DNA from 2 places in the Shewanella vaxholmensis genome. Region 2 is predicted to be linked to the other one. Evidence: predicted binding sites of a transcription regulator. Region 2 holds the regulator's gene; the other holds the start of a gene.
What was found. Region 2 encodes ArgR, which controls arginine synthesis, uptake and breakdown. Its sites were predicted from a motif close to ANTGAATANNTATTCANT; they were not measured.

Region 1 (5,473 bases), on a different contig from region 2:
TCAAAGCTAACCCGTGTTCTGAGCGAGGGCTTTTCAAACAACATCACCACACTCTTGCCATCCAGCGCGTGGCGGTACTCAGCCGGATTAGCTTTGATCGTTTTTGCTAAGGCAATCAGATCGAGTAACTGCTGCTGGGTTAACTCTTTTATCGATAGTAAATGCTTCATAACCTACTCCACTTATGGTTGGATTTGTGTTCCTACGGCTTCACCTTTTGCTAATGCGATTAATTGGCTTGCATCACGCCACGAGGCAACTTGAACCGCCTGCCCCATCCACTGTGCGACTTCGAGCGCAGCTTCAACTTTGACCTTCATTCCCTTTTCGATCACACCTTGTTTAACCAGGTCTGCTATCTGCTTGCCATTTAAACTGTGAATGAGCTGGCCTTTACCATCGAGTACACCAGACACATCCGACAGCAGCACTAACTTGCCGCCTACTAATTTGGCTAAGGCCGTCGCAGCTTGGTCAGCATTGACGTTGAGCATTTGGCCATCGTCCATCATGGCGATAGAGCTACAAATCGGCATCCAACCTTGGGCGAGGATAAACTTAAGATAAGCGCCATCTTTTGGTGTCACTTCACCCACTAGGCCTAAACGTTCATCTTTAATCTTTGCCGATACAGTATTGCCATCGGCGAGGCTCATGCCCACACTCACAATCCCAGCTTTAGTCGCTGCGCCTTGGAGGATCTTGTTCGAAGTACCTGCAAGTGCGCCGGCAATAATCGGCATTTGCTCAGGCGGAGTCACACGTAAACCTTCTAACTTGACGGTTTCCATGCCGTTTGCCGCTAACTGTTCATCCACTAAACAGCCGCCGCCATGCACCATCAACACTTGCTGACCATTGGCTAACATAGCCGCAGCCGTATCCATTAACCGCGCCATCCCCATTTCACACTGCAGCAGCGCGCCGCCCACTTTAAGAACTAATACTGAGTTGTTTGTAGACATCTTGACGACTCTCTTAAATAAGGATGAACAATTAAAGGTTAAAATGAATCTTTATGCATTGCAGCGCTTGGCTGGCAGCACCTTTCATCAAATTATCGATTGCACTGGCTACCACTAAGTAACCGCTATTCTCATCAAACTTCCAACCTAAGTGGCAGTTAGGTGTCAGCACCACATCGTCCACTTTCGGGAACTGATTGTGCTTCACGGTTACCAATGGCGCCTGGTCATACACGCTATAGGCCGCAGCGACATCGGCAGTTGTAGTGCCTGGTTTTAGCTGCACGGTAATAGTCGCTAAAATGCCACGCTTAAAGTTGCCAAGGTGCGGGGTAAATATCACTTCTTGACCAAGCTGAGTGGCGATCTCGGGTTGATGTCTGTGGCCTAATACGCCGTAAGGTGTCAGGCTCACTTCACAAAAACTGGTGTGTAACTGCGCTTTGCGACCCGCACCCGTTACGCCGCTCACGGCATTGATCACCGGATAAGCTGATGTCAGTAAACTCGCCAGCGGTTTTAACGCTGTAAGTGATGCGGTTGGATAACAACCTGGCACGGCGATCATCTTAGTCGCAGCGATTTCTTTAGCATTCCATTCGGCAAGTCCGTACACGGCTTTGGCTAAAACTTCAGGATATTCATGCTCAAAGCCATACCACTTAGGATATTGCGCCACATCGCTAAAACGATAAGCACCGCTTAAATCGAATACCGCTAACCCTTGGCTATAAAACCAAGCGGCTAAATGTAAGCTCACTGAATGCTCAGTCGCTAATACCACAGCATCGGCTTCGGCAACGATTTTTGCCTTAGCGTCTTCGGACAATGGCGACAGCGTTAATGCGATATGGCTATAGCTAGGGTACAAATCCGCTAAAGGCTTACCTTTATCTAAACTGTTTTCAGAAACATACAAACCCTGAATCGTCAGATCTGCTTCTGCATGGATTAAAGCGGTCAGTTGTGCGCCTGTGTAACCACTGGCACCAATAATGGCGATATTTTTCATGTGTTGTTGTCTTATTAACCGAATCAAAGAAACTTAAAGAATAGATGAATAGCGTACACGCAACTGCGCATATCTATGATGACAAGATTATCGTCGCAGGAAATCGTAATTGGTTGTTATTTTATTCACTGTCAGGTTAATGCTCTGAATCATGATATTTACTCTACAGGTCACAGGGGGTGACTCATCTCAACTGCAGGCTAGACTACCACAAAGATCTACTTATGCAATATATGTGAATATATATTTTTAATTTATTTTTATATTTCTTACTGAAATGCAGATCTCGCCCGCCTATCATCCGTTCAGCTAACTCGTTAATAACTCAGTTATCTAGGGTTAATTTCCGCCAAAATCAGTCCTTTTTATTAACAGCTAAGATACATGCCTGCAAAGCCTAAAATGATGCACTTCATATTCACTTACGCTAATCATCACAAAATATTGCGTAGCTTCGCATTTATATTGAATATTCCTCAACGATCATTGCGATTAGTTGCATATTAGATAAGCCAGTCGTATAAGTTATAAGTTCTTCTGTTGACCATTGCCCCAAGTGATAGGTATTGTGCTAACGGGCTAAATGTACGGCAGGATTTTCATGTTTTTCTATTCGGAGTAACTATGGTTGTAACCAAGGCAGACAATATGACCGATATGTATGCGTCATTAAGATCGAACGTGAGTATGTTAGGCCAAATCCTTGGCGATACTATGCGTACCCATCTTGGGGACTCTTTTCTTGAGAAGGTAGAACAGATCCGTAAGCTTGCTAAAGATTCACGCCGGGGCGATCAAGCCGCCAGAGAGCAAATGCTCGAGTTACTGACAGCTTTGCCAGACGAAGAATTAGTCCCTTTTGCAAAAGCTTTTAACCAATTTCTTAACTTAGCTAACTTATCCGAGCAATTTCATACTATCAGTCGTAATTGCGACGAACTTGTCTGCGTACCAGACCCAGTGGAACAACTCCTAGGCCGCATGCTCAATGGTCGTGTCGACCAAGCTAAAATGCTCGACTGTCTAAAAACACTGGATATCGATCTGGTGCTAACAGCGCACCCCACTGAAATTTCCCGTCGTACCCTGATCCAAAAATACGCCGCCATTGTCGACTGCTTAACAGAGCAAGAAAACGACCAACTGTCAGATAGAGAACGTCAACAGATCAATCTGCGCCTACGCCAATTAATCGCACAAATATGGCACACCAATGAGATCCGCCGCGAGCGCCCAACTCCAGTAGATGAGGCTCGCTGGGGATTATCCACCATTGAAGAGTCACTCTGGCATGCGGTGCCTGACTTCTTAAGACAGCTTAACGATCGAGTGCAGCAACGCACAGGGCAGCAATTACCGATTGATATAGCGCCAGTGCGCTTTTCAAGCTGGATGGGCGGCGATCGCGACGGCAACCCGTTTGTTACCGCAAAAGTCACCCAAGAGGTGCTCGATCGTAACCGCCATGCTGCCGCCAGATTATTCTTAAAAGATATCGTGCTGCTGGTCGGTGAACTGTCGATGGAAGAAGCCAATGATGAGTTAAAGGCTTATACCAATAACAGCTGCGAACCTTACCGCCACGTGTTGCGCTCCATTCGTCAAAGACTGCGCGATACCATAGATTATTTGAATGCACGTATCGAAGGCCACAATCCTGAAGTCGATAAGTCGAGTCTGATTTGGCAAGAAAGTGATCTCAAAGCGCCGCTAGAAATGCTCTATAAGAGTTTAACCGACTGCGGTATGCGCTTAATTGCCAACGGTTTATTGCTCGACATTCTCCGCCGTCTCGCCTGCTTTGGCATTCATATGCTCAGGCTCGACATTCGCCAAGATGCCAGCCGTCACAGCGATGTGCTCGCCGAGTTAACTCGCTATCTCGGCATGGGTGATTTCAATCATTGGGATGAAACCGAGAAGCAAGCCTTCTTATTACGTGAACTCAGCAACCGTCGTCCACTGATCCCAAGTAACTGGCAACCCTCGGCCGATGTGGCCGAAGTGCTTAATACCTGTCGTTTGATTGCTAAACATCCGGCAAAAGCACTCGGATCATATGTGATTTCGATGGCAGGTAAACCATCGGATGTCTTAACGGTTTTACTGTTACTCAAAGAAACGGGCTGTTCGCACCCAATGCGTGTGGTACCGCTATTTGAAACCTTAAGTGACTTAAACAACGCCGCGGCCTGTATTACCGATTTGCTCGATATCGACTGGTATCGTGGCTATACCAAAGGCATGCAAGAGGTCATGATTGGCTACTCTGACTCTGCCAAAGATGCTGGTGTCATGGCGGCGGCTTGGGCTCAGTATCACGCTCAAGAGCAGTTAGTGGCGGTCTGTAAACAAGCAGGCGTCAAGCTTACGCTATTCCATGGCCGTGGTGGCAGCATTGGTCGCGGGGGTGGTCCTGCACACAAAGCAATCCTATCGCAACCACCTGGTTCGGTAGATGGCCGCATTCGTGTGACTGAGCAGGGCGAAATGATCCGCTTCAAGTTTGGCTTGCCAAAACTCGCGGTTCAAAGCTTGGCCCTGTATACCTCGGCCGTATTGGAAGCAACCCTATTACCACCGCCAGAGCCGAAGCAAGAATGGCGCAATTGCATGCAACGTATCGCTGAAGAATCAGTGGGTGCTTACCGTGGCATAGTGCGTGATGAACCTGATTTTGTGGCTTATTTCCGCGCGGCAACGCCAGAAGTGGAATTAGGAAAACTACCACTCGGCAGCCGTCCAGCCAAACGTCGTGTCGATGGTGGGATCGAAAGTCTGCGAGCCATTCCATGGATTTTTGCTTGGTCGCAAAACCGTTTGATGTTACCCGCATGGCTCGGCGCAGGTGAAGCACTACAAGCCGCCAGTGAACGTGGTGAGATGGGCTTACTGCAAGATATGGAGCGGGAATGGCCCTTCTTCAGCACTCGCATTTCAATGCTAGAAATGGTCTACGCCAAGGCGGAACCTAATTTGGCCCGCTACTACGAAACCTGTTTAGTACCTAAGGACTTGCATCACTTAGGCGAAACCTTGCGCCAACGCTTAGATCTGGGCATTAAAGTCGTGCTTGAGCTGACAAAATCGGATAGTTTAATGGCGCATACACCGTGGAATCGCGAATCAGTTAAACTGCGAAATCCGTATATCGATCCATTAAACTTCTTACAAACCGAGCTATTAGCGCGGACACGTAAGGAAACAACCGAAACTCCTGCGTCTGAACATGTACAGTTAGCACTAATGCTGACCATTGCAGGTGTAGCAGCGGGTATGAGAAACACTGGTTAATGAAAAAACTTTCCCGCACGATTTGCTTGGGACTGACTGTACTGCTTGGCGGCTGCGTCTCGCAGTACAGTATCAGCGAGCATGAAATGGAGCAGTACCTCAGTAAAGAGATCCACTTTGAGGTTAAACAAGGCAATCAATTAGTTGGCGCTGAAGTGCGCATTAACGACATCAGTGTCAAGCTAGGTGTAAAACCTGACAC
Region 2 (5,473 bases):
TGAAACCGCAAAGGGCGAAGTGTTACTCGGGTTAGATGTCACCTGTAAAGCGTGGGCACTGACAGGCACACGTGCTTGGATCCAACTATTACGCCTGCCCGTGATTAAAACTGTCGCCGATTGGACTTACCTGCGCTTTGCAAAACACAGATACCGTATCTCCTATTTACTGACAGGCAAAGCCCGCTGCGACGATAACTGCCAAATTCCCACCAAGCGCCGCTGAATGAGCTTGAGAAAGTGTAAAACGCAGGCATAAAAAAACGGAGCTCAATGGCTCCGTTTTTTAATTCGTCATAATCTAAAAAGATTATCCGAAAGATTATTTAACGAAATCAACGCCTAGTTTGATATCGCCTTTCAGCGTATCTAACATAGAATCACGAGCGTTAGCTTCGAATGCACTCACTTCACCGTAAGGCAGTACTTTTTCAATACCGTTTTTGCCTAACAGCACAGGTTGTGCGAAGAACTCTGCGTGCTCGCTACCGCCGTCAACATAGGCGCATTCAACGATGTTAGCTTCGCCTTGCAGACCACGAACCAAAGACAGACCGAAACGGCAAGCCGCTTGACCCATAGACAGAGTCGCGCTACCGCCACCGGCTTTAGCTTCAACCACTTCTGTACCCGCGTTTTGGATGCGAGTAGTCAGACTTGCCACTTCTTCGTCAGTGAAAGTCACGCCTTCAACTTGAGACAGTAATGGCAGAATGGTCACGCCGCTGTGGCCGCCGATCACATTGACTTTAACGTCAGCAACGTTCAGGCCTTTTAATTCGGCGATGAAGGTTTCAGAACGGATCACGTCTAGAGTCGTGATACCGAACAGACGGTTCTTATCGTAAACACCCGCTTTCTTCATCACTTCTGCAGCGATAGCGACAGTAGTGTTGACTGGGTTAGTGATAATGCCAACCAAAGCCGTAGGGCAAGTTGCAGCTACTTTTTCGATCAGGTTGCGAACGATACCGGCATTGATATTGAACAGATCTGAACGATCCATACCAGGCTTACGCGCAACACCAGCAGAAATTAGAACAACGTCAGCACCCACTAGGGCAGGCGTTGGATCTTCACCAGCAAAACCTTTGATTTCAACAGCAGTAGGGATGTGGCTCAAGTCAACCGCAACACCCGGAGTCACCGGTGCGATATCATATAGAGACAAATGTGAACCCGCAGGCAGTTGAGTTTTTAACAGTAGGGCAAGAGCCTGGCCGATACCACCAGCAGCACCAAGTACAGCAACTTTCATAGTTATCTCCGTTATTTCTCGGATATGTGTGACATGGATCTAATTTACGTTGGCGTCACATTACTGGAATGTCACAACAATTTCAATTATCCCTTAGTCGTGGGACAAAAGAATTCCGGAATAAGTTAGAAGCAATGTAGAACAATTACTCAAATTGGTATTTTTAAGCCCCCAGCAAACGCTTAACCACAGGGAGTTAGTGAATTTTTATTCAACCAATCTGGTTATTTGTTGACAATTTTTCTAAAAATATTCAAAATGGGCCTGTTTTTTTGAATAACGAATAATAATATTATGCAAACGACCAAGAATCAGGATGACCTTGTTAGAATTTTTAAGTCGATTTTAAAAGAAGAGCGCTTTGGCTCTCAAAGTGAAATCGTCACCGCCTTGCAAGCTGAAGGCTTTGGTAATATTAACCAATCAAAAGTATCACGCATGCTCAGCAAGTTCGGCGCAGTGCGGACTCGCAACGCTAAGCAAGAGATGGTGTATTGCTTACCAGCCGAATTAGGCGTACCCACCGCGGGTAGCCCACTGAAGAATTTGGTACTCGACGTCGATCATAACCAAGCAATGATTGTCGTGCGAACTAGCCCAGGAGCTGCGCAGCTGATTGCCCGTTTATTGGATTCTATCGGTAAACCAGAAGGCATTTTGGGCACAATTGCTGGTGATGACACTATCTTTATTTGTCCATCGAGCATCCAAGATATCGCCGATACCTTAGAAACCATCAAATCTTTATTCAATTACGCAGAATAAAAAAACAGGTCAGCTTGCTGACCTGTTCTATTTCATCTGTACGCATTTCTGTCCAATCTTGCGCTGATTATTTGGCCATTGTCCCGATTACGTTACACATTTAAGCCAATCTCGCGCGCACCGATGTTTATACGCTAAGGTCAGTAAGCCACACTGATGCGCTGATTTACGTGAGTGCCCTGTTCGGCTTCATCTAACATGGCTTTAGCGTAATCTGTAACAGAAATGCGGCTGCGACCATTGGCATCGGTAAAGAAGCTGTCGCCACCAAGGCGATATGGGCCTTCACTCTCACCAGGATAAATCTCAGCGGCTGGGCTCACAAAGGTCCAATTAATTGCAGTTTGCGCCGCACGGAATACCTGCAAAGCTTCACCCTGAGCTAACGCTTCATCTTTATATGCTGCGGGGAAATCTGGGCTAGAAACCAGAGTCACACCCGGTGCCACTTCTAAACTCCCTGCACCACCAACCCACAATAAACGTGGCACCTTAGCGTTAGGCAGCACATCCAGTAAATACTGAACCGTACTCGCCACTAGGCCATGATTTTGTTGTGCGCGGCCACCAACAGCGGCAATGACAACATCTACGCCAGCAAAGGTTTGCGCAACTAATGGCTGCTCTAAATCCACAGCATGCACAACCACGTCAGTAGCGGATAACTTACTCGGATCACGCACTAACGCTGTTACTTGGTGCCCACGGCTCAATGCTTCTTTTAAAATTGCACCACCAATCCAACCTGTTGCACCTAAAATTGCGATTTTCATTTCGTTAACTCTCTCTGATGATTTACATTGAAGCCAGTTTACTTGCAGTGATTCACGTGATAAACATCAATAAATGAGCATTATTGTTTCAGTTTGAGGTACTAATATGGATAAAATTGCCGCAATACGCAGTTTCGTCGAAGTGGCAAACTGTGGCAGCTTTACCAAAGCTGCCGAGCATTTAGACCTCAGCCGCCTGCAGGTATCCCGCCATATTCAAGAAGTGGAGCAGTGGTTGAGTTTACGCTTACTACACCGTACCACCCGCAGCGTCAGCCTGACTTTGCAAGGCGAAGAAGCGCTGCAATTTTGCCAGCGGATCTTAAGTGAAGTCGCCGCCATGGAAAGCCGCGCCCACAGCCATAACAGTGAACTGGTGGGCAGTATTCGCATCGCCACACCGATTGGCCTTGGACAGCACAGCCTGTTTGATGTCGTCGACCGCTTTATTAAAATTCACCCTAAGGTCAGCATTCAGCTGGTGATGTCAGACAGTTTTGCCCAATTGGTGGATGAGCGAGTCGATGTGGCATTGCGCTATACCGAGCAGCCCGATGATAATTTGATTGCCCGCCGTTTAATGACCATAGATGCCGTGATCTGTGCTGCGCCGAGCTACCTTGATAGCAACACACCACTTGTCGAGCCCATCGATCTACTGGCTCACAACTGCCTGATACACTCGGCGCAACAAAATTGGCCTTTCCTGAAAGAGCTGCAAGCCGAGCATGTAAAAGTCACAGGTAATCTTAAAGCCAACGATATGGGCGTATTGGTGAGTGCGGCGCTGCGGGGACATGGCATAGTGCGTTTGCCCTGTGACTTAGCCAATCAATACCTTGCCAGTGGCCAGCTCAAAGAAGTGTTACCCAACTTTACGACGCCAGGCCAAACCCTGTGGGCTGTGTACTTGTCCCGCAGTTATCAGCAAAATCTGGTGCGCGCCTTTATCGATTTCACTGCCCAGCAATGGCAACTCGATATCAAAAAATGGCTCCCTGCGCATTAGCATAAAAAACGCACTTAGGCGTTAGCGTAAGTGCGTGTTAATTGATGCTGAATCTGGGCAGATATCGAACGCTTATTCGTCGAATTGCAACATAAAATCCAATGCGGGGGCAAAGAAGGATGAGCCTGTCATCGCCTTGGTAAAATGCATCAAGTGATCATGGTTACCTTCGCCATCACCAAACATCATGCTATGCAGCATTTTTTCAAAATGCTCCGGCGTACGGCAGTTAGAGATAAACATCAATCCCTGCTCCTTCAGCGAACCATAGGGCATGCTCTGGCGCAGGATCTCCATCGACTGACCATTCGCATCTTTAAGATTCACCCGCTTGATATGGCTGGTCAGTGGCTTATCCTCTGACTCATACTCGATATTATCTTGCTTAGTGCGACCGATAATATCTTCTTGTTTTTTAACCGGCAATCTATGCCATTTACTCAAGTTATGGGCATACTTTTGCACGTGAATATAGCTGCCGCCCCTAAACTCAGGATCTTCATCGCCAACCAGAGCGACTTCTTGACGGTGACGCCCCTTAGGGTTTTCGGTGCCATCGACAAAGCCGGTTAAATCGCGGCTATCCATAAATCTAAAGCCACGTTCTTCATCGACTAGTTCCACTAAGTCTTCAAACATTTGGCTGATTTCATTGGCGACTAAATGCAGAATATCGTAACGGTCGCAGCGGATATGCACGAACAAATCATATTCAATGGCCGGCGCTTCGCGGCTGCCGACTTGCATAGCAGGGAAAGGCTTGAGCATTTCAGGGCGAGCATTGGGGTAGAGGCTATCCCAATAATTAGCGCCAATCCCCACAAAACCATTGAATGCACTGTCAGAGTATTGATCTGTCAGCTCATAAATATACTGCGCAACGTTGGCAAGACAGGGACGTAATTGCGACTCGACATTGTCATTGGCATTAAACATCAAATAGACACTGTGTAAGTTCCCCTCGGCACACACACCCAACTGTTCACGCGGCATATTTTGAATATCCATTTGGTTATCACCCTTTTTCTAAATTCATTTTCGGCAATATTATCCGCAACTTTACCTGAAAATGACATTAACTAACGCACAGTTTGTTCTGGTTTATCATGATAATGCTCATTAGGTAGCAATATCACGCCCAAGATCCCTAATGTAAAAATGACGAGACTGGAAAGTCTCGTCATTCAGTTTAATCGAATAAATGAAGCAAAGCTTACTCTACCTCAAGCTTACCTTAGCGTGACGCTGAAGTTAATAACCGGCGGCATGACCATCTTTACGGCTCTCAGAAGCGCCACGATACACGCCCGTTTCAGTATTAAATCCAATAGCTTGATAGCCGCCAAAATCCCCAAGTCCATCACGCAGCACATGACCTTTCTTGATAAGCTCACGGCGTGTTTCCACAGGGAAGCCCGATTCCAGACTGACATAGCCGCCATCATTCATCACTTCGCCGGTGGGCTCGGTTGAACCCATATGCAAAATTCTGGGGGCATCGCCCGCTTCTTGCAAGTTCATTTTAAAATCAATCAGGTTCATTACAATCTGTGCGTGCATTTGTGGTTGAGTCGCGCCGCCCATCACCCCAAAGCTAAGCCAAGGTTTACCGTCTTTGGTCACAAAAGCGGGAATGATAGTATGAAAAGGACGCTTGCCCGGTGCGTA

Region 1: the regulator ArgR is predicted to act here: its motif matches at 2,212-2,229, upstream of argC (N-acetyl-gamma-glutamyl-phosphate reductase).

Annotation. Positions count from the first base shown of each region.
Region 1 covers NZ_JAUOEV010000015.1:1,923-7,395, reverse strand. Annotated here, with positions in the region: gene Q4Q46_RS13490 (ornithine carbamoyltransferase) at 1-170, opposite strand, end outside; gene argB (acetylglutamate kinase) at 183-965, opposite strand; gene argC (N-acetyl-gamma-glutamyl-phosphate reductase) at 997-1,977, opposite strand; gene ppc (phosphoenolpyruvate carboxylase) at 2,602-5,271, shown strand; gene Q4Q46_RS13470 (YceB family lipoprotein) at 5,271-5,473, shown strand, end outside.
Region 2 covers NZ_JAUOEV010000010.1:95,342-100,814, forward strand. Annotated here, with positions in the region: gene Q4Q46_RS10785 (thiol-disulfide oxidoreductase DCC family protein) at 1-226, shown strand, start outside; gene mdh (malate dehydrogenase) at 323-1,258, opposite strand; gene argR (transcriptional regulator ArgR) at 1,553-2,023, shown strand; gene Q4Q46_RS10800 (NAD(P)-dependent oxidoreductase) at 2,164-2,796, opposite strand; gene Q4Q46_RS10805 (LysR family transcriptional regulator) at 2,903-3,805, shown strand; gene Q4Q46_RS10810 (Dyp-type peroxidase) at 3,878-4,813, opposite strand; gene ggt (gamma-glutamyltransferase) at 5,057-5,473, opposite strand, start outside.